Regions from separate parts of the Corynebacterium cystitidis genome, predicted to be linked through region 1. Evidence: predicted binding sites of a transcription regulator. Region 1 holds the regulator's gene; each other region holds the start of a gene.

Region 1 (7,212 bases):
AGACTTTGATTGGTTAGTTCCCGGGCTTCGCACTGAGTTGGTGACAGAGTTAATCCGTTCACTGCCCAAGGCGCTGCGCAAGACAGTTGTTCCAGCTCCAGAGTTTGCTAAGCGCGCCACGCCGAAGTTGATTCCGTTTGAGGGCCGACTCACCGACCAATTGGCGGAAGTGCTTCGAGCGCTCGGAGGTTCCGGAATCAACGGCAGTGACTTCCGTCCCAAATCTCTTCCTCCTCACTTACGGATGACGTTTGCCGCAGTGGATCGACACGGAAAAATAATAGACCACGACAAAGATCTTGCTGCTTTGCAGAGCCGCCGGTCAGCACAGATTAAATCGTCAATGTCGAAGGCTGGGCGCAAAGCTGAAACCAAGTCTGCCGCACAGTGGACGGAAGACACACTCGGAAGTATCCCAGAGTCTGTCAGTACCACCGTCGATGGCAACACGGTCGAAGCATATCCCGCATTGGAGGCCACTGCCAATGGAGTGAAAGTGACGGTCCACCCCACCAAAGCTGCGGCTGATCAATCTATGGTGACCGCTACTTTGACTTTATTGCTCCGCCACATTTCGGTGTCCCCGTCACAGATGACGAAGGGGCTACCACTGCGCCAGCGTGTTGCTGTCGATCACTATCCTCATGGTGGCTCCGAGGGCTTAGTAGAAGATGCACGCGTTGCCGCGATTCGTGACCTGATGTTTGACTATGGGGGGCCAGTTCGGACACCGAAGGAATTTGACGCCCTGCTTCAAAAAGTTAAGCCCGACGTTGCTGGCAAAGTCCGTCGCACTGTTGTTGCAGTGGCTCCGGGATTGGTGGAGTACGCAAACGTCGTTAGCGAGTTAGACAATTGGCATGGGCCCGCAATTGACGATATGAAGGCTCAACTTGCTTTCCTACTACCAAAACATGCGATAACAGTGCATGGTAGTCAGAATTTGCAGCACCTGCCCCGATACATGGAGGCGATACGAATCCGATTAGAGGATATGTCGCTCGACCCTGATAGGGATGCAGAACGCCAAGATGTTATTGAGTCCGCTCAACGCTATCTAGACGCGAAGCTGCAGCATCTGCCGGCTTCTGCACAGAAGTCTCGCGCAGTCAAGGATATTCTATGGCGGATTGAAGAGCTGCGAGTCAGCCTTTTTGCGCAACGCTTGGGTACTCCGAAACCTGTATCGGAACGACGAATTCAGAAAATGGTGGACAAACTCAGCGTATAGGCCACTGCTCTAATAGTCGCGGTCACGGCGCCGCATGAGACGTATTTCCGATTCAAAATCGTCAGCGCTTTCAAAAGACTTATACACGGACGCAAATCGAAGGTACGCAACTTCGTCTAAAGCACGGAGTGGTTCTAGGATGGCAAGCCCGATGTCGTTCGCATGGACCTGGGAACTGCCTTGGCTGCGGATGCTTTCTTCCACTTCTTGGGCCAAAAGTTTCAACGCGTCGTCGGAGACGTCTCGACCTTGGCAGGCGCGCCGTACCCCTGTGATTACTTTGTCTCGATTGAATGGTTCAGAAAGCCCATTTCGCTTAATCACTGTCAAGATCGCTTTCTCTACTGTGGTAAACCGACCTGTACAAGAAGTACACTCACGTCGGCGCCGGATGGATGCACCGGAGTCGATGATTCGCGAGTCAATCACTCGCGAGGAGTCGTTATGACAAAAAGGGCAATGCACTGGCAGCTGGCCAATCTACAATCGAGGAGCAAGGATTATTGTGGGTCAACCCACACCCCAAATCTTACAGCCCGGCGCTTTCTGGCTAGTCTTTAGCTCCTTGCCTCCTCGCCGGGGTTCAGTGACGGTCGACACTCTGGATCTCGGCAGTATAATCCACTGGCCCTTGACTGTGGGAAGGCGAATCAGCAAAAACCCCACCAACTGCTGCCCCTACGATCATGCTAAATCCCATGAAAACCCCTAAAACGAGAGACCGAACTAATCCGCGGCGATTTTCGAGTGGTACTTCCGCAAAATATTCCTGCGTCGACCGCTCTGGAATTGAACGACTACGCGTTCGATAATTTCCACGCAAAGTTCGAACATGTTCGGCCTGAAGCATACTTTGAACACGCGTGTTAAGGTCCCAAACCGCCGCCGGAGGGACAACCGGAGAGGAGGTATGTTGACCGAGTTGGACGTGATGAATGTTCATTTCCTTGAGTGTCATAATGTGTGCCCTTTCTTTGCTTCGCTATCATACAAAGCGCATTCGACAGATTCGAACACTGCTATCGCTAACTTGTTCGAATTAGCTCTTATGTTCGATTTATAGCACGCGAGAAAAACTTTGTCCATAGTTGGCTTGCTGTCTCGAACAAACTTGCAGTTTCGTGGTACACATGTAGTAGCGAAATTTCCCGGAACGCCTTCCCGGGACCACTGAGGTGAAATCTCTCAAAACAATCAGGAGCAACTATGGCCCACAAAAAGTCAGATTCGAAACAGCCAGATCCCGCAACATTGTCCGCACGTCAAAAGCGCATCCTCGATGTAATACAAGATGCCGTTGTCCTGCGTGGCTATCCACCAAGCATCCGAGAGATTGGCGATGCAGCCGGCCTACAGTCGACTTCATCCGTCGCCTACCAGCTCAAGGAACTTGAAAAGAAGGGCTTCTTGCGGCGCGATCCGAATAAGCCACGCGCCGTAGACTTGCGTCACCTGCCTAATGCGCCGCTATCCAAGAAGAAAGACAAGCCACAAGAACCCAAGCCAGTCCCTGAAAACTCGGTGCAGACCAGCTATGTCCCAGTTGTTGGTCAAATCGCTGCGGGTAACCCAATCCTCGCCGAGCAACACATCGACGAGTACTATCCGATGCCAGCCGATATCGTTGGAGACGGAGAACTCTATATGCTTCAGGTGGTTGGCGAGTCGATGCGCGATGCTGGAATCCTGGATGGCGACTGGGTTATCGTGAAAGCACAACCTGTTGCTGAGGAAGGCGACTTCGTTGCAGCACTGCTTGACGACGAAGCCACCGTGAAGGAGTTCCACCGCGATTCAACGGGTGTCTGGCTGCTGCCACATAATGATGCATTCGCCCCTATCAGGGGTGATGAGGCACAAATCATGGGTCGAGTGGTATCGGTAATGCGCACTCTCTAAGCCCAACCCCGAATGCGCCCCGATCAAATCTGAGTGCGGGGCGCTCTCTTTTTGTTTCTACACCCTGACGGGGGCGACCAGACATCAACTCACACACTCGGACACCTGTATTTTGGAATACTGGATAAAGACCCTTTTTCTTTATTTAGTCCGTTGTGCACTCGGAGGTCCCATGTACGCAGAGGAACGTCGTCGACAGATTGCTTCACTCACTGCAGTTGAAGGCCGCGTGAACGTCACAGAGCTGGCACAGAAGTTTGAGGTCACTGCGGAAACAATCCGTCGAGACTTGGCAGTGCTCGATCGCGATGGTTTTGTTCACCGTGTCCACGGTGGCGCAGTAGCCAGCCAATCCTTTCTCACTACTGAATTTCCTTTGGATACACGATTCCGGTCCTCACCTACTGCCAAATCCGCAATCGCACGCGAAGCAATGAAATATCTCCCCACTAACGGCGGCGGAATTTTTCTTGACGCAGGTACCACAATTAATGGGTTGGCCGATCTCATTACGGAACATCCGGGGGCAAAGACCTGGTCGATCGTGACTAATTCGCTCCCCATTGCGCTAGAGCTTTCCGGGGCAGGACTCGACAATGTCCAATTACTTGGCGGGAGCGTGCGTGCAATCACGCAAGCAGTAGTCGGCGACACTGCACTGCGCACGCTAGCTCTCATGCGCGCGGAAGTTGCGTTTATTGGCACCAATGCACTGACCATCGACCATGGACTTTCCACTGCTGATGCCCAGGAAGCTGCTGTGAAGTCATCCATGGTGACAAATGCTCGACAAGTGGTGGTGCTGTGTGATTCCACCAAGCTGGGCAATGACTATCTTGTCAGCTTCGCTTCGCTGGACCAGGTGGATGTGATTGTGACGGACGCTGATGCGCCAGAGTCGTTTATCAGCGAGCTTCGTGAACGTGGTGTGGAAGTCATCTTAGCGGACTAAAAACTGCGTTAAATCGGACACATTTCAAGGCTTTTCCCAACTCCACCTTGCCCGACCGGAAACAGTCGGGCATAATTGTGTTTAATAACTCTTGTGCTTCACATCACTTACTACCATTTTCGCCGAATTAGCCACACGGAGAGCATCGTTTTACGATGGAGGGAGTCTGATCATGATCGTGACTTTTACCGCCAATCCAAGCGTCGACGCGACACTCAGCCTGGAAAGTCCTTTAAAACGGGGAGAGGTCCAGCGGCCCATTTGCGCGCACCGGAGCGCCGGAGGAAAGGGAGTCAATGTCGCCAACGCACTACATCGTGGCGGTGTGTCTACGATTGCACTATTCCCCGCGGCAGCTCATGACCCCTTTATCGCGCTCACTCAAGCAGCGGGCATACCGTTTAGAAATATCAGTGTTGAAAGCGCAGTTCGAACCAATACAGCTGTCACTGAACCCGACGGCACAACGACTAAGCTCAACGAGCCTGGGGCAACGTTGAACAACGTTAACCTGAAGCAACTAGAAGAACTCCTCGTCAGTTTCGCCCCGCAGGCCACTGCCATAGTACTGTCAGGGTCTCTTCCACCTGGTGCTCCGATAGATTGGTACGCCACTCTTGTCGGAAAGTGCATTGAAGCAAACCCGAAGGCTTTCACGGCAGTGGATACTTCCGATGAGCCTTTGAAGGCGGTCGCAGAGCAGTTGCATAAGTGCGCGCCGACGCTGCTCAAACCGAATGGTATCGAGTTGGGTCAGCTCACCGGATTCGATGGTGAAACTATCGAGCACGAAGCAGCTCATGGGAACTGGAGACCGGCAATCAAGGCTGCTCGCCCCCTCATAGATGCGGGAGTACAGGAAATTCTTCTCACCCTCGGCAGCGCAGGTGCGGTGCTTATTACCGCAGATAAAGCGTGGCAGGCTACTCCGCCACCTACCCAAGTCGTCTCCACAGTTGGCGCCGGTGACTGTTCGCTCGCCGGCTATCTGCGTGCGCGTACCTCTGGCGAGGACCAGGCGACCGCGTTGCGCTGGGCTGTCGCATACGGCTCCGCCGCAGCAGGCCTTCCCGGTACGGAAATACCAGGGCCCGAACTTGCCAATTTTTCTGAAACAACCGTCCACACCATGTCAACCCTTACTTAAGGATGTCATCGATGAATAACCCACTGATCACTCAAGAACTTGTCAGTCTCGATGTGGACTTCGGTTCCTCCACGAACGACGTCATTAAGCGCCTAGCAAAATCGATCGCGGACTGCGGTCGAGCCACCGACGCGCACGCGCTCGCGCACGACGCCATCGCACGCGAGACCAAAGCAGGAACCGGAGTCAACGGACAAGTTGCTATTCCGCACTGTCGTTCTGCTGCCGTCATTGAACCAACGCTTGCCTTTGCTAGGCTGACCCGCCCCGTCGATTTCGGCGGACCTGACGGCGATGCGGATCTCGTTTTCCTCATTGCCGCCCCTGACGGCGGAGGCAAGGAGCACCTGAAGATCCTGTCGAAGTTGGCCCGGGCCCTTGTCCGCGGCGAGTTTATTAATCAACTTCGTGGCGCCCGCACAGACGATGAGATTGTTCAGGCGGTTCTCTCGGTGACCAACGCAAAAAAGTCGTCTGCTAAGAAGGCACCGTCGACAAGCACGAGCAATGTGCAGCCCGCTGTCCGCACGATCATTGCTGTAACTGCGTGCCCCACCGGTATTGCCCATACCTACATGGCGGCAGACTCCCTGCAGCAAGCCGCTGACAAGCGTGATGATGTGACTCTGTTTGTTGAAACGCAGGGTTCCTCCGGAGGAGAACAGCTCGATCCCGCAGTGATCGACAGCGCCGATGCGGTTATTTTCGCAGTGGACGTGGCTGTGCGCGACAAGGAGCGCTTCGCCGGAAAGCCTCTCATTCAGTCTCCTGTTAAACGCGGTATCAATGAGCCTGACGCCCTGTTAGACGAAGCAATAACCGCATCTTCTGACCCGAACGCACAACGTGTGCCCGGCGATTCGGCCACCACAGGTGACACGGAAGGAAGCTCGTCGAGCGGTGGGGAAAGTTGGCCGAAGCGCATTCAACAGGCTGTGATGACTGGAGTGTCGTACATGGTTCCGTTTGTTGCGGCTGGCGGTTTGCTTCTAGCCCTCGGCTTCCTCATCGGCGGTTACGATGTGGCTAACGGGTGGCAAGCAATTTCTACCGGTTACTCGCTGACAAATCTTCCCGGCCACGAAGTGCTTGTCGATGGCGAAGCGGTGAGCTTCGACCGCTCTGGGTTCGCACTGTACTGTGGTGCCGTCATGTTTGCGATCGGCCAAGCCGCTATGGGGTTTGTCGTTGCCGCATTATCTGGCTACACCGCGTTCTCCTTAGCTGGCCGCCCCGGGATCGCTCCGGGTTTCGTTGGGGGCGCAATTTCCGTCATGCTAGGTGCGGGATTCATCGGCGGATTGATCACCGGTATCTTGGCTGGCCTGGTCGCCTATTGGATTGGTAATTGGCAGGTTCCGGCTTGGCTTCGCTCCCTTATGCCGGTGGTGATCATCCCGCTACTGGCCTCGCTCATCGTCGGCCTGACTATGTTCTTGCTGCTTGGCCGTCCCCTAGAGGCGATCATGACAGGATTGACGGATTGGTTAAGCTCTATGTCTGGCTCATCAGCCATCCTGCTTGGCCTGATTATCGGTTTGATGATGTGCTTCGATCTCGGTGGGCCCGTAAATAAGGCTGCTTATCTCTTCGGTACTGCAGGCTTGTCTGCAGGGACAGAGGCGAGCTTCCAGATTATGGCGGCAGTCATGCTCTCTGGCATGGTCCCGCCGATCGCGATGTCAATCGCTACTTTCATCCGCAAGCAGCTGTTCACACCTGCGGAGCAGGAAAATGGCAAGTCTGCTTGGTTGTTAGGCTTGTCATTTGTCTCGGAGGGTGCAATCCCGTTCGCTGCGGCGGATCCATTGAGAGTAATCCCGTCCATGATGGCCGGTGGCGCAGTCACCGGTGCGGTCTCGATGGCGTTCGGCGTGGGCTCGCGTGCTCCTCACGGCGGCATTTTCGTCCTGTTTGCGATTAATCCGTGGTGGGGTGCTCTCATCGCGTTGATCGCAGGCATTGCTACGTCCACCATCGTGG
Region 2 (7,212 bases), 520 kb from region 1:
TGCGGCAAGGCCCTGTCCGCCACCAATACACATGGTAACTAGGGCGCGGCGAGCGTCGGTACGTGCCATGCGGTGTGATGCAGTGACCAGCATCCTAGCTCCCGTGGCACCCACGGGGTGGCCAAGGGAAATACCAGAGCCTTGGGGGTTCAGGCGCGGATCATCAGCCGAAATGCCCCACTCATCGAGACAGGCCAGAGCTTGGGCCGCGAATGCCTCGTTGAGCTCAATCACATCGATATCGTCAAAGGTTAGGCCCAGCCGGTTGAACAGTTTCTCGGTGGCCGCCACCGGGCCAATCCCCATCGTCTCTGGCGCGACACCTGCGACAGACCAGCCTTTGAGCGACACCATTGGTGTCAGCCCGAGCTCCTCAGCCTTCGCGCGGGTGGTCACAATCATGGCGGCAGCACCGTCGTTTTGGCCCGATGCGTTACCGGCGGTGACTGTCGCCTCCTCATCCTGGCGGCCCATCACTGGCCGCAGGCGCGCCAGCGACTCCAGCGTAGTTTCTGGGCGGATGTGTTCGTCCTTGTCCACAACGATAGGATCGCCTTTGCGCTGCGGGACCGAAACCGGGACGATCTCATCGTCGAAAAGCCCGTCTTCTTGCGCCTGAGCTGCGCGCATGTGAGAGTTGTATGCCATTTCGTCTTGGATGTCCCGGGCGATGGAATAATCGCGGCGCAGATTCTCCGCGGTTTCAATCATGCCACCGGGAATGGGGTGGTTTTTCCCGCCAGCCTTCTCGCGGCCTTCAGCAAGGCGGTCATGCAACACCATGTCGCCGCCCTTCTTGCCCCACCGAATGTCTGCGTCGATGGTGTACTCCGTACGCGACATCGATTCCGCACCACCGGCGATAATCAGGTCTGCGGCCCCGGAAGAGATATGGGCGGCAGCTGTGGCTACTGCCTGCAAGCCGGAACCACAGCGTCGATCGAGCTGCATGCCCGGAACAGACTCGCCGAGGCCCGCGTCCAAAGCAACCACGCGCCCGAGGGCAGGGGCAGAACCCCCGGGGGAGGCCTGGCCAAGAATCAGATCATCAACCTGGCCCGGTTGGAGACCAGACTCGTCGAGTACTGCCTTGACAACGGTCACGGCAAGATTTTGGACCGGGACGGAGACAAAGGCGCCTCCGTAGCGGCCGACCGGGGTGCGCTTAGGATTGCAAAGAACGATATCCGTGGGGTTGTTAGAGCAGGTCATGGGTAGATCCTTTCGAGGTGTGCAGCGTGGATGTCGGTTGAGATTGTCGCGCATGTAGATTTCAGCGCAGGGATGAAGTTGTTGATGATGAATTCGGGGGTGTGGGCCGCAGCCGGCGTCGAGATATTAACGGCAGCAACTGTCGTGCCATTGCTATCACGCACGGGAGCCGCCACAGACCGCAAACCGAGTTCAAGTTCTTGATCGACTAGTGAATAGCCTTGGTTTTTCACCCGAGCCAGTTCGCTCTCTAGCTGGTTGGGCGTAGTCAACGTTTTAGGGGTGAGGGCTTCGAAGGGGGCTTGTTTCAGGTAGTGGTCAATCTCTTCTTCTGATCTGTCGGCGAGGAGAACGCGCCCCATTGATGTTGCGTAGGCAGGAAAGCGGGTGCCGATGGTGATGGAGACTGCCATGATGCGCCGGATTGGAACGCGCCCGACATATAACACATCGCCGTGATCCAGGATAGACAGTGAGCACGACTCATCGACGGTGTGGGCGAGCTTTTCCAGGTGGGGTTGGGCTATCTCGGGAAGGCCTAACGACGAGAGGTAGGAGTAGCCGAGTTCTAGGGTTTTGGGGGTAAGCCAAAAGAGTGAGCCGTCAGTGTCTGCATAGCCTTCTTCAACCAGGGTGTGCAGAAAACGTCGCGCTGTTGCGCGGGCGAGGCCCGTCGATTCGGCGACCTGGGCCACTGTCTGGCGAGGACGATCTGTGCCGAAAGAGCTGATCACGGCAAGTCCTCTGGTGAGGGACTGAACGGGTGGTGGGGGAGGCACTAATACTCCTTCCGGGTGATTGTTGGTACTTGGGCGATCGATGCGGGGTTCTGGCTTACCCACCACTATACCCAAAAAGTTCACTGGGTGAACTCTTGTGCAACTAGCGAACAGGCGTTAGGGTGGAGACATGCTTGATAAAACAGTAACTTCAGCACAGGAAGCGGTAGCTGACATCGCAGACGGTGCTTCGATCGCGGTGGGCGGTTTCGGTCTCGTGGGGATACCTGCCCGCCTCATCGACGCGCTTCGTGAAAACGGTGCCGGCTCGCTCACCATCATTTCTAACAACCTGGGTACTGACGACTTCGGTCTCGGCCTCCTGCTCAAGGACGGGAAAATTACCCGCTCGATCGGCTCCTATATCGGTTCCAATCAAGAGTACGCACGCCAATACCTCAGCGGAGAGCTCACAGTGGAGTTCACACCCCAAGGCACCTTGGCGGAAAGGATGCGCGCCGGTGGTGCGGGCATCCCGGCGTTTTATACGAAGGCGGGCGTGGGAACCCAGCTTGCTGAAGGTGGCATCCCAACCCGCTACAACGAGGACGGGACCATCGCTGAGTATTCAAAGCCGAAAGAAACCCGTGAGTTCAACGGCGAGGTCTATGTGATGGAGGAAGGCATCCGTGCAGATTTCGCATTCGTGCATGCGGCCAAAGCGGACCGCTACGGCAATCTCGTGTTTTCCAAAACGGCCCAAAACTTCAATCCCGATGCTGCAATGAGCGGCAGGATCACCATCGTCCAGGCAGAAGAGCTTGTCGACGAGATCACTCCGACTGAGATTCATCTGCCCGGCATTTATGTCGACCGGGTAGTTGAAGTGGGGCCACAAGAAACAGGTATTGAGAATCGGACGGTGAGCAAATAATGACATGGACGCGTGAACAGATGGCAGCGCGCGCTGCCCAAGAACTAGAAAACGGCCAGTACGTCAATCTTGGCATCGGCATGCCAACCTTGATCCCTGGTTTCCTTCCTGAAGGCCTTGAAGTTGTCCTGCATTCTGAAAACGGCATCCTCGGGGTTGGCCCGTACCCGGCAGACGACGCTGTAGATCCTGAAATGATCAACGCTGGAAAAGAAACAATCACCGCAGCACCCGGCGCGTCATTCTTTTCTTCCTCCCAGTCTTTCGGGATGATCCGGTCCCGCGCGATCGACGTAGCTGTCTTAGGCGCGATGGAGGTCTCACAGTTTGGGGACCTGGCCAACTGGATGATCCCGGGCAAGATGGTCAAGGGTATGGGTGGGGCCATGGACCTTGTTCATGGTGCGAAAAAGATCATCCTGATGATGGATCACGTGACCAAGAAGGGCGACAGCAAGATCCTGCCCGAGTGCAAACTGCCCCTGACGGGTGCAAAGTGCGTCGACCTAATTGTGACCAATTACGCCGTCTTTGACGTTGACGCGAAGACCGGCTTAACGCTTGTTGAGCTTGCCGACGACGAAACTGTGGACTCAGTACGAGAAGTGACTGCAGCACCATTCACGGTTGCAGACAACCTCGCGACAACCTAAGACACCCTAAGACCACTACCCTAAGATCAACAACACACCACGAAAAGTAGGAGAGCAATGCTATTTCTTGCCCGGATGGATGTCAGCTTCCCTGACAATCTGACTGCCGATGAGATCGCCGACTACCAAGCCCGCGAAAAGGAATACTCCGGTAACCTGCAGGTCGCAGGAACCATGAAAGGGATCTGGCGCGTCGTCGGAGAGTACGCCAACTACTCCATCTACGACGTCGAAAACACAGACCAGCTCCATGAGGTCTTCCAGGGATTCCCCATGTTCAAATACATGAAAATCAAAGTCACCCCTTTGGCAAAACACCCGAACTGGACGGATGCCTGCGCGTATTAGTGTGCGTCGTTAAGCGTCGAAGCGGCGTAACGCATTGCCTAACTCCGAGCGGTTGCGTACGCCAAGCTTCCGGTACACACGCGTCAGGTGATACTCCACCGTCTTCGGCGACAAAAACAGAGCCGTAGCCACATCTTTATTGGAGCTACCCTCAGCAACGAGGGTAGCTATTTCCTTTTCCTGCGGGGTCAGCCCCTGTTCCGAAGGGATGCGGGAACCAAGACCTCCAGCGCGGCGTTCTCTCCCACACCGGGCGACCATATTATCGGCCCCCATCGCCAGGAAGTACTCGCTGGCCCTGGCGAAGAGATCGTCGGCAAGCTTCCTTTTACCTAAACGGCGCAGCGCCTGGCCATAATCGAAAAGAACACGGGCAGAATACAGCGGCAGCGAGAGCGTCTCAATCATGTCCAAAGCCTCATCAAATTTTGCCACCCCGGTCTGGTGCTGCCCCCGGGCAAACGCGAGACGCCCTTCCGACATAGACAGTTTGGCTTGAGCTGACACCACCGGAGCAGACCGGATACGATCGCCGACCTGACCGATGAGCGCTTCGGCCTCATCGAGTTGACCACTGTTGACCAGGTGTGATGCCCAAATATCGCGCCACGGCCAAAAACCAGGTTGAGCGGTATCCACCGTGTCACTGAGGTTGCTAAGAAAAGTCCCGGCGCGTTGCATAGCAGCTGAATCCTGCTGAGAGTACGCGATATAGAGTCGCGCCATCGCAGAAGGGATTTGCTGAATGGGAAAAGCATCATTGCTTAGATTAACTTGCCTGCTGTATAGCGACATCAAGGACTGGTCTCCGCGTAATCCAGCCACAACGCTGGCGCTCCACAGCAGCAAAGGCTCTAAGAAACTAATACCGTAGCGTTCGCACCGGGCCAAACCCCGCTCTACTGCATTCTCGGCGTTGATGAGATCGCCCAACAGCAGGTAGGAGCGGGCACGCCACGCGTCCATCCAGGCCGCGATCCGCTCAGAGCCCTTTCCGTGGGCGTCGACGGAAAGATGCTGCCGTGCAGCGAAAGGATTATCGTGAACTAAATAAATCCAGCCGGCCGCCATGTGTCTGCGTTGCGCCATCGTTTCCGTTTCCCAGGCAAGGGGCGTCAAGTCGGGGATTTCATCGGTGCAGGCAGCAGTGCCAATTAAAGAAATGTAATGGGCCTCCGAACCAAGGGGTGATTCTGGCAACGCCCAGTGCGAGGTGGTCTGTGCCCATCGAACCACCTCAGAAGGTTGCCACTCACACAGGCTGAGAAGCACTTGGCGGCTTGCGGCGCGGGTGCGCAGTTGCGTATCTCCGCTTTCGGTGCTGTCCAGTTGAGACCATGATCGGTTGATCAGGTTCAGTGCATTACTCCGGTGACCTTGGTGCAGCGCCAGGTAACCACGAATCGAGTCAATGTGCGCATTAGGGGCAACACTGGTGAGTTGGCGAACATGCTGGTTGGCCTGGGGAATATCGGAATCTGCGATGAGCGCTTCGATCGCATTGAGATTGGCTTGGTCCTGGATTACGGGGCTTTGAGCAGTAACGGAGGCTTGGTGGTACACCTCGAAGGCTTGGCGCCAGTGCCCTGCGCTGGTGAGTTTTTCTGCGTGCTCAATCATCTGGCCAGCTAGGTCGTCGTTACCGCTAGACATGCTTTTGGCCCGGTGGAGTAGCGCCTGAGTGCTGTTATCGTGCCGGGTAAACCACTCACTGGCCTTTTTATGAAAATCACGAATCAACGCTGGCGGAGCCGAAGAACGCGCGACAGCAAGGTCAGTCGGGTGGACAAACGCAATGACACGGCCGCGACCCTGCGGCACCGACTGTAAAATCCCGCGCTCAATACTGGTAGTAACACCCTCACTACCACCGAGTATCGCAACTAATGCCTCGTAGCTGGATGTGACCGTAGCTGCTTGGGTGGCGTTAATCAGTACCGTGTTGCCCTGCGCACGCGCTTCGAAGGCCGTGCGCCAACGCCGGGGTACCGGCACGTAGGGGTGGGTGCTGCGCCAATGATCTTCCGAGGCAGCATCGAGCAAATCCCGAACCAGATCGGCGTTACCGTTGGTCACCTCGAGAATCTTCCAACACACTTCCGGTCGCAGATGCACCGCGCGGCGTGACACCGCCATCGCGGCAATATCGCTGCTGCGCAGGGGAGGCAGATTGACCCGAAAATCTGCTAGTAAGTGGAAGTCTTCGTTCACTTCTGACAAATCGGTCGACCCCACGACAGCCGCAGTGGCCCGTGAAATGCTTTGCGACCACTCCAGTAACGCCCTGAGTGATTCCTGATCGGCCCACTGCACCTTTTCGACGATCAGCACGACCCGAACCTGGGGTTGATCAAGCTCGGAGAGATCCGCCACCCCAGCTTTTCTACACATGATGTCCACGAGCCAACCAGGGTCGTGAGCACGCCACGGGAGCGCGGACACCCGCACAAGTGTCCAGGTTTCCAATTCTCTTACGAGGCTGTCTACAGCGGAGTGCGCGTCGGACCCGGAAATTGAAATGACCGAACAGCTTCCCGGTGTCAACGAAGTCACGTGAGTATAAATTCTGCGTGACTCATACCGTGCTGAGAAAGCCATTTCAATATCCTATCGGAGCCAACGTCATCGTTCCGTTAGACAGGCTAGGTCTCACACCGTGAGACCTAGCCTTGGTCTAGCCTTGATCACCTCCAGCCACAGGGAGCACGGACCCGGTGATGTAGCTGGCTTCCCGCGAAGCGAGGAACGCGATCGGCCCAGCTTGCTCTTCAAGAGTGCCATAGCGTTTAAACTCCGAGGACTCCACAGTTTGCTCCACAATTTGCTGGTACCATTGCTTTTCCTGCTGATCTTCAGGGCCTGGCCCGCGCTTGACCACACGCTCCGGGGCTTCTGTTCCCCCAGGCGCGGTGGCAACAACACGGATATTCTTTTCGGCAGCTTCCTTGGCTAATGCCGCAGTGATAGCATTCACGCCTCCCTTAGCCGCCGCATAGGGCACGCGGTTGACACCGCGCGTGGCCACCGACGAAACATTGACGATGGTGCCCCCACCGTTATCAATCAGCGCTGGCAGTTCCGCTCGTACCGACCACAGCGTGGTAAACAGTGATCGGTGGATCTCCTTTTCAATTTCTTCCGGGGTGTAGTGCTCAAATGGTTTCGCCCAAATAGTTCCGCCGACGTTATTGATCGCTACATCAATGCGCCCGAACTCAGCCACCGCCTGCTCAACCATGCGGGCGGCCCCTTCGTACGTTTCCAGGTCAGTGGCGCACGATTGCACTTTCATCCCAGTCCGCTCAGATAGTGTTGCCGCCACATCGCTAACAAGTTCGGACCTATC
Region 3 (7,212 bases), 210 kb from region 1:
GATTTCCCCGTATCGGCCTGAGCCGAACCACCAGGCACCAATTGCGACAGCGGCGGTTAAAACCCCAATGATGATCAACCACACCAAAAGCGACATTGAGGAACGGTTGCTTTCAGGCGCAGGCGGTTCGACGTTGCGCTGAACCGCCGGCTCGTGGCCCGAAGCATGCGCCGGCGGGGGAGCAGCAGGCTGTGGAGCAGGTGCAGGAGGAGGGACAACGGGCTGAACCCGTGTTTCGTTGTACGGCTCTGGAAGTTGGGCGTGGATCACGCTGGTAGCACCAGCATCATGTGCTGTGTCGTCGACCGAGGGGTCGTTGTCTCGCGCGTCTCCGGGGCCCATGTTGGTAGGTACTGCGGCGGCACGATGCGCTGCGGACTCAGTGGGCACCGGCACGGTGTAGGCAGGTAGGTTCAGTTCGGCAGCTACATCGTCAAGCGCTGCCAGGAAGTCTCCGGCATCGCGGAACCTGGCGTGAGGCTCACGTGCGGTAGCGGTGGCAACCAACTCGTCGAAAAGCTTAGGTACTCCCTCGATGCGACTCGATGGGGGAGGCACATCCTCGTTAATGCGCGCGAACGCGTGAGCCAGCTGAGTGTCGCCGGAAAATGGGGTAGTACCGGTGAGAAGCTCAAATAAGACGATGCCGGAAGAATAAACGTCCGAGGCTTGTGTGATCTCGTTACCATCGACTTGCTCGGGGGACAGATAGGCTACCGTGCCCACAATTTGGTCGGTCGAATGCTTCGCGTCGCTAGCGGCACGCACAAGCCCGAAGTCTGCCAGCTTCACCCGATTATCAGAGTTGATCAGGATGTTATCCGGCTTGATATCGCGGTGCACCATCCCCTTCGCATGTGCTACAGACAGCCCGGTGAGTACGGCGCGCATCACTGCGGTGGCAGCATGCGGTGGCATAGGTCCACGTTCTGCTAACAGTTCGCGCAGCGTCCCACCGGTGATCAACTCCATGATCAGAAAGGCATGGTCGCCGTGGACGGAGAAGTCATACACATTGACTAGGTTAGGGTGGGTGAGCTGGGCCATTGCGCGGGCCTCGCGGCGAAATCGGTCGAGGAACACGGCGTCGTCGACGTAGCGGTCATCCATCACCTTGGCGGCGACCTCACGCCCGAGTCGCTCGTCGACGCAGCGGTACACGGTGGACATTCCTCCGCGGGCGATCGGGTGATCGATGCGGTAGCGGTCCTCCAAGTAATCTCCAACGGCGAGCTGCTTCATAGGTTCAAGTATTCCCCAAACTACACTCCAAGGGGAATCCGACAGCCGTAAAGCACGTAAAGTAATTCGTGTGAGTATGACAAATCTTGATGCATTGCTATCCGACGAGAACCTGTTGACCTTCCCCCAGGTTGCAGACCAGCTCGCTGTCCCTGTGACGAAGGTGCATGATCTCGTGCGTACTTCGAAGCTGGTGCGCTACCGCAAAGATGGGACGAACTACGTGCCTGCCGCACTATTCGACGAGTATGGTGAGCTGCCCAAGTTTGTTTCCGGGGTGGTGACTGTCCTGGCGGATAACAATTTCTCTGAGGAGGAAATCCTCGAGTATTTATTTACTGAGGATGACTCGTTGCCTGGTCGCCCTGTTGACGCACTGCATGGACACTTGGCGCGAGAGGTGATTCGGCGCGCTCAGGCGATGGCGTTTTAGTACCCATGGGGAAGACGTACGCTGTTACCGCCCACGCGAGAAATATGGCGACCCCAAGGAACCAGAGGTCATAGAACCTGTGGTTACCTCCGCCGGTGAATGCCAGTGCCAGCACCACGGAGGCCCCGGTGGTCAGGCGCAGCACCCACATGGGTGGACGGAATGTGCCTACCAGGGAAATAACCGAGGCGTAATACCACGGCAGCACTACTGAATTCACGGTGAACGCCCACTGGTAGGCCAATGTGGTACCCATCACGGCGCGCCGATCACTCTGGCGGAAGATCCACCAAATTATGACGAGGCCTACTAACAGGGCGATCGTTCCAAGTGTGCGTGTCGCTGCAAGTATGGCGTTGTAGGGGAAGCGCTCGTGGAACAGCTGGATAAACGGAGCGACAACATCGGCAATTAACGTTGGCAGCGCTAGTGGATTGACCACTTTGGAATTTCCGGAGATTTCCGCCAGCCAGTCCCACGACGAGCCGGAAGCCCAGGTGACCAGTCCCACCACGGCCAAGGTTTCGATCACTCCAATCACGCCAGTGATCACAAAGGTGGCCACGCGGCGACCAACTTTAGCTGTGTCTCCTGCATAGTAGTTTGTTGCTATCCAGACAACGAAGGGCAGCGCGATGGCGGCGGTGGCCTTGAGCGATACCGCGACGGAGATGAGTGCCACTGCCACCACGAATCTGCGATTTACCGCCAGGACTAGTCCCACGGTTACCATGCCGACCATGGTTGACTCGTTGTGCATTCCCCCCACCATGTGCAAAATCATGACGGGGTTGGCCACGCCAATCCACAAAGCTAGTGCAGGGTCACCACCGAGTTTGCGGGCGATGTGGGGCACGCCCCACGCGATCATTGCGAAACCGAAAAGAGAGATCACTTTGTAGGCGATGAGGCCGAGTGCCACGTTGTCGCCTACCAGTGTGGTAACGCCCTCGCCGATCCATAGGTGGAGGGGCCCATAAGGTGTTGTTGTGTTGCGCCAGTCGTGCGACACCTCAAGCAGATAGGGCCCAGGATTAACGGCGGCACCTTCGTTGTACGGGTCGAAGCCATCGCGCATCATCGCGCCCTGCATGAGGTATGAGTACACGTCGCGCGACAGGATTGGGGCTGCGAATGCGAGAGGCGCAACCCAAGCCCACAAGGAGCGCCAGGTTGTGGCGAAACGGTCGTCGTCACACTCGGGCTTTTCGACGATGACGTGCCGGCCAGTCAAGATCCAGGCACCGAGAAGTACAGCGATGCCCACCATCAAGACGATCTCTAGAATTCCTTTACCGTGGCCAAAGGTGAGGAAATCGAGGCCTAAGGCGCTGAGGAGTCCACCACGGTTGCGGGTGGCGCCTGCACCGAAAGATCCAATGGTGATGAGGATGGTGCCGATAAGTCCTAAGGTTGTGGGGTTTATTCGGCTGAGTCGAGTCCATATTATTTGCATTATTTGCGCCGCTCCGTAGCCCTAATAGCAAGCTCGCGGAGGCGATCGTGGACGTGCTTGTCGACGCCTGCCGCTGTGAGGTAGGCGAGACCCGATTCTGTCAGGGTGGTGATCTGCTGCTCGATCTGCTCCACTGCGCCGGTGTCTTTGATGATGGTGGCAAGCTTGTTGATGTCGGTGGGGTCGGTGACTGTGCCTACACCTGCGCGTAGAGCTGCAGCGGCAGTGGGGTCGGCTTCGTCGGCACGTGCTAGTGCAAGCGACAATAAGACGGTGCGTTTGCCCTCGCGAAGGTCGTCGCCAGCGGGCTTTCCAGTAATCTCCGGATCGCCAAATACTCCCAGCAGATCGTCGCGCAGTTGGAAGGCGATGCCGATGTCATGGCCGTAACCACGAAAAGCAGAAATGGTTTTCTCCGGGGCGCCAGCAAGTGCTGCTCCAAGGTGAAGAGGCCGCTCGATGGTGTAAGCAGCTGTCTTGAAGCGATTTACAGCATTGGCCAGTGCGGGGCTTTCGTCCCCCGTGGCTTCTAAGTTGATGTCTAAAAGTTGGCCACCGATCACTTCCGTGCGCATGGCGCGCCACGGTTCAGCTGCACGCTCTAAAGCCTCGGTGCTTAGCCCTGAATAGCGCCACAAATCTTCGGCCCAGACGAGCGCGAGGTCTCCAATGAGGATCGCAGTGGACTGACCGAAGTGCAGTGAATTGCCTTTCCAACCTGAATCGGCGTGGAGCTTTTCCACTGTGCGGTGAACAGTTGGGTTACCGCGACGGGTGTCGGATGAATCGATGATGTCGTCGTGGATCAGCGCGCATGCCTGAATGAACTCCAAGGAGGACACTGCGCGTAAGACTGCATGTGGATCTTCAGGAGAATTCTCCAGTCCTCCACCTCCAACGAAGCCTGCCCACCCGTACAAGGGGCGGACGCGCTTCCCACCGTTGAGGACGAAACTATGGAGGTGTTCTACAGCGCGAGTAACTGGCGCGCCAATCTTAGCTACGTCGTCATTGCGCTGATCAAGAAAAATGCGAAGTTCCTCAGTGACTGCAGCGGGAACGTCGTTAAGGGATAGATTCCGGAAATCTTGAGCTGCGCTCACGTGGCACACTCCTGTGAAAACTGTGTTGTAAAAATTGTGTTGTGAAAATCGAGTTGAGATATTTTCTTTAACCCTACCCAGCTCCCACGACATCGAGATATCTATGCCCTATTTTCTTGAGGAAGCGGGAGGGCGCGAGCGAGGACTGCAAAGGGGCGGGTATCTCCGTGGTAGAAGAAGTCGCGCAAGACATCTTCGAAGCCTAGGGACCGATACAATCCGAACGCAGCGTTATTTTCGTCAGGAACTTCAGGTGTTGAAAGCATCGCGTACGATGCCGGCGCGTTCCACAATAGTTCAGTGAGCAGAGCACGCCCGATGCCGCGGACTTGGAGCTGAGGCTCAACATGAATTTCTGCGACTTCAAAGTAGTCGCGCAACATTTCCTGTTGTTGGGGTGTCGCCCCACCGCGTTCAGCAAATCCGCGGCGGAGTTGGCGGTCCCACCAGCGTTCGGGATTGCCGATGAACCCGTAGGAAACTCCGACGACCTCTTCGTTCAACACAGCGATGAGTGATGTGAAGCCCGGCTGGTGGATCTCTCGGCGCCATACGCGAATTCTGTCGCTGCGGATTCCTGGGGCATACCCCATGGCGTCGATATAGATATCGACAAGTCGGGGAACCAGGATCGAAAACTCGGGGCCACTGAGGCGTCGCAACGTCACACTCACATGGTCTATAAAACCATGTGACTGCTCTTTTTGCCTTTAAATTTCGATGTTTGCTGTAAGTACCTGCAGCGATGCGAAAAATTAGAATCTATGTTCGAATTTTTTGCGGGCTAGTGTCGGGAGCGTGTTCTACGGTGATCTCACAACATTAAAACCAAAGTGCAGCGAAACCAGGATTGAGAAAGGCAGGAAAGCGGACATGAGCAGCGTTATCTCGGCAACTACCGGAACGGTGATGGGGGCTGCGAGTCACCATGGCCAGGGAACGAAACGAGTGGGTAGTTTTCTTTCCGCTGCGGAATCGTTGCTGGCTTCTGCGTCGGCTCACCTCGGTGAAGGAAAGTGCGATCTTGCGCTTGAGGATGCGTATCGGGCTGCCTTACGTGTGGCAGGCGCTGTAAATGCATCCTCGCCCGTTATTGCACGGCGTAAGCGCTTGCCGACGAGTGCGTGGGACAAACTCTCTCTTACCGGTGAGGTAGGTAAAGGGTGGGCGGTGCAATTTAAGCGCTACTCCGCTTTGCGTGGGCGGGTGGCGTCTGGAATTGTGGAGCACCCTCCCCGTGCCGACGTGGTTGCACTTCTGGATCTGGCATACGCTTTTTATGACGATGCTGTCTTCGGTCCGGATGGTGCGGCAGTGGCGTAAGGTCGCGCAGCTGCGTAAGGTCGCGCAGCTGCGAGGGTGTAGAGGTTTGGTGAGGGGGTAGAAAGTAGGTGATTCCCTCTGCGGGAACAAACGGGATACCCTGTACGTTGAGAAGTTAGAGAGTTCGGTCCGGACATATAACACCACTACACCGGGAGGAATCGTGGCCCTTTCAGAGCAAGAACAGCGCGCGCTCCGTGAAATTGAGCAGTCGCTGCTGGCAGACGATCCTAAATTTGGCGCGCAAGTTTCAGGAAGTTCATCGTTTGGTGACGGCCCTGCGACTGGAAAGATCACGCTGCGAGGCGTCGCTCTTGTCGTAGTGGGCCTCGTCCTGCTCGTTACTGGCGTCGCGTTAGCGCAGGTCAGCCTTTGGTTCATTGCGCTTAGTGTTCTTGGCTTCTTTGTCATGCTCGGTGCCGGCGTGTGGATTTTGCGTACTCCGAATGATGGTGCTTCTCCTGTTAATCATTCAGCGCAAAAGGCGAAGACGCCACGAAAGGATGGCGTTAGCTCCCGGATGGAAGAAAACTTCCGTCGCCGTTTCGAAGGGAACTAACCAGGTAACCCACGGCAGCAGTGGCTGCTGGGACAATTTTCAACGCGCCTTAAAAATCGCGCCTCACAAATCTGTGAGGCGCGATTTTCGAGTTTTGTCACCGTGTGCATAATGCGCGTGTCGGAATTTGCCCCCATCCAGGGGTGGCGTAGCGCCAGTCTTCGGTGCCACGGCCCCCGCCATCCTGCCGTGGCAGCACTTTTATCGGGGTGGCCCACTTTGCCCCACCGTCGCGCCCCACTTTGCCCCACCGTCGCCACATTCCCTGAGAATGTGCAGGTCATAGACATTCGAATTGTTGACAATGGCCGTTATTGGAGGGTCAAAATCGAAGAGTTGTGACTTTTGTGGCAACTGGGATACTGAAATTGTTATGATCGGGGGATCATTCGCCACCCGGTAATCATGTCTTTTACCTGCAGTAATTTCATTTTTGAAAAGTTATTCGGGGACAGATGTGGCGTTTGTGGGGCAAAGTGGGTTAAAGTGGGGCTTACTGGCGATCAGGTGGGTGACTGTCTGATCGCTGGGGAAGATTCACACCGGCGTAGTTGAGCGAAGGAAGGTGGCCCGGGATGTTTCTGGGTACCTACACACCCAAGCTCGATGACAAAGGCAGGTTGACCCTCCCTGCAAAGTTTCGCGAGGAACTTGCAGACGGGTTGATGGTGACCAAGGGGCAAGACCACTCTCTAGCGGTGTACCCCCGGGAGGCATTTGCGGCCCGAGCACGAAAGGCGGCAGCTGTTTCTCGCACGAACCCACAGGCACGTGCGTTCATTCGTAACCTCGCAGCGAGCGCGGATGAGCAAACCCCCGACGGGTCCGGGCGAATCACCTTGTCGCCGTCGCACCGTGAATACGCAAACCTCACCAAGGAATGCGTAGTAATCGGTTCGGTGGATTTTCTCGAAATCTGGGACGCACAGTCCTGGGCTAAATACCAAGAAGAAACGGAAGCTGCGTTCGCTGCAGCGGACGAAGATGACATTCTTTCCGGGCTGCTTTAGCGGTAGCCACGCACGGAGAGCGTGTACGGACTCTGCCCGAAGCGTGAGTCTTTCTGGTGTACTTCCCCGACATCAGAGTGACCGCT

Evidence for each region. The regulator LexA, encoded in region 1, represses DNA repair genes until DNA is damaged. The targets are predictions, from matches to a motif close to CGAACANNTGTTCG.
Region 2: CKV99_RS01985 (CoA transferase subunit A) is a predicted target of LexA. The motif match lies at 2,099-2,112, and genes of this name have one in related genera.
Region 3: CKV99_RS03505 (SAV_6107 family HEPN domain-containing protein) is a predicted target of LexA. The motif match lies at 4,992-5,005, and genes of this name have one in related genera.

Annotation. Positions count from the first base shown of each region.
Region 1 covers NZ_LT906473.1:939,182-946,393, reverse strand. The annotation lists gene hrpA (ATP-dependent RNA helicase HrpA) at 1-1,231, shown strand, start outside; gene nrdR (transcriptional regulator NrdR) at 1,241-1,696, opposite strand; gene lexA (transcriptional repressor LexA) at 2,438-3,130, shown strand; gene CKV99_RS04455 (DeoR/GlpR family DNA-binding transcription regulator) at 3,303-4,082, shown strand; gene CKV99_RS04450 (1-phosphofructokinase family hexose kinase) at 4,255-5,229, shown strand; gene CKV99_RS04445 (PTS fructose transporter subunit IIABC) at 5,241-7,212, shown strand, end outside.
Region 2 covers NZ_LT906473.1:416,621-423,832, forward strand. The annotation lists gene CKV99_RS01975 (acetyl-CoA C-acetyltransferase) at 1-1,212, opposite strand, end outside; gene CKV99_RS01980 (IclR family transcriptional regulator domain-containing protein) at 1,209-1,991, opposite strand; gene CKV99_RS01985 (CoA transferase subunit A) at 2,122-2,865, shown strand; gene CKV99_RS01990 (3-oxoacid CoA-transferase subunit B) at 2,865-3,518, shown strand; gene catC (muconolactone Delta-isomerase) at 3,576-3,866, shown strand; gene CKV99_RS02000 (LuxR family transcriptional regulator) at 3,876-6,308, opposite strand; gene CKV99_RS02005 (1,6-dihydroxycyclohexa-2,4-diene-1-carboxylate dehydrogenase) at 6,541-7,212, opposite strand, start outside.
Region 3 covers NZ_LT906473.1:729,140-736,351, forward strand. The annotation lists gene pknB (Stk1 family PASTA domain-containing Ser/Thr kinase) at 1-1,242, opposite strand, end outside; gene CKV99_RS03485 (Rv2175c family DNA-binding protein) at 1,319-1,675, shown strand; gene CKV99_RS03490 (alpha-(1->6)-mannopyranosyltransferase A) at 1,578-3,131, opposite strand; gene CKV99_RS03495 (polyprenyl synthetase family protein) at 3,131-4,234, opposite strand; gene CKV99_RS03500 (GNAT family N-acetyltransferase) at 4,336-4,908, opposite strand; gene CKV99_RS03505 (SAV_6107 family HEPN domain-containing protein) at 5,108-5,557, shown strand; gene CKV99_RS03510 (DUF3040 domain-containing protein) at 5,721-6,116, shown strand; gene mraZ (division/cell wall cluster transcriptional repressor MraZ) at 6,692-7,126, shown strand.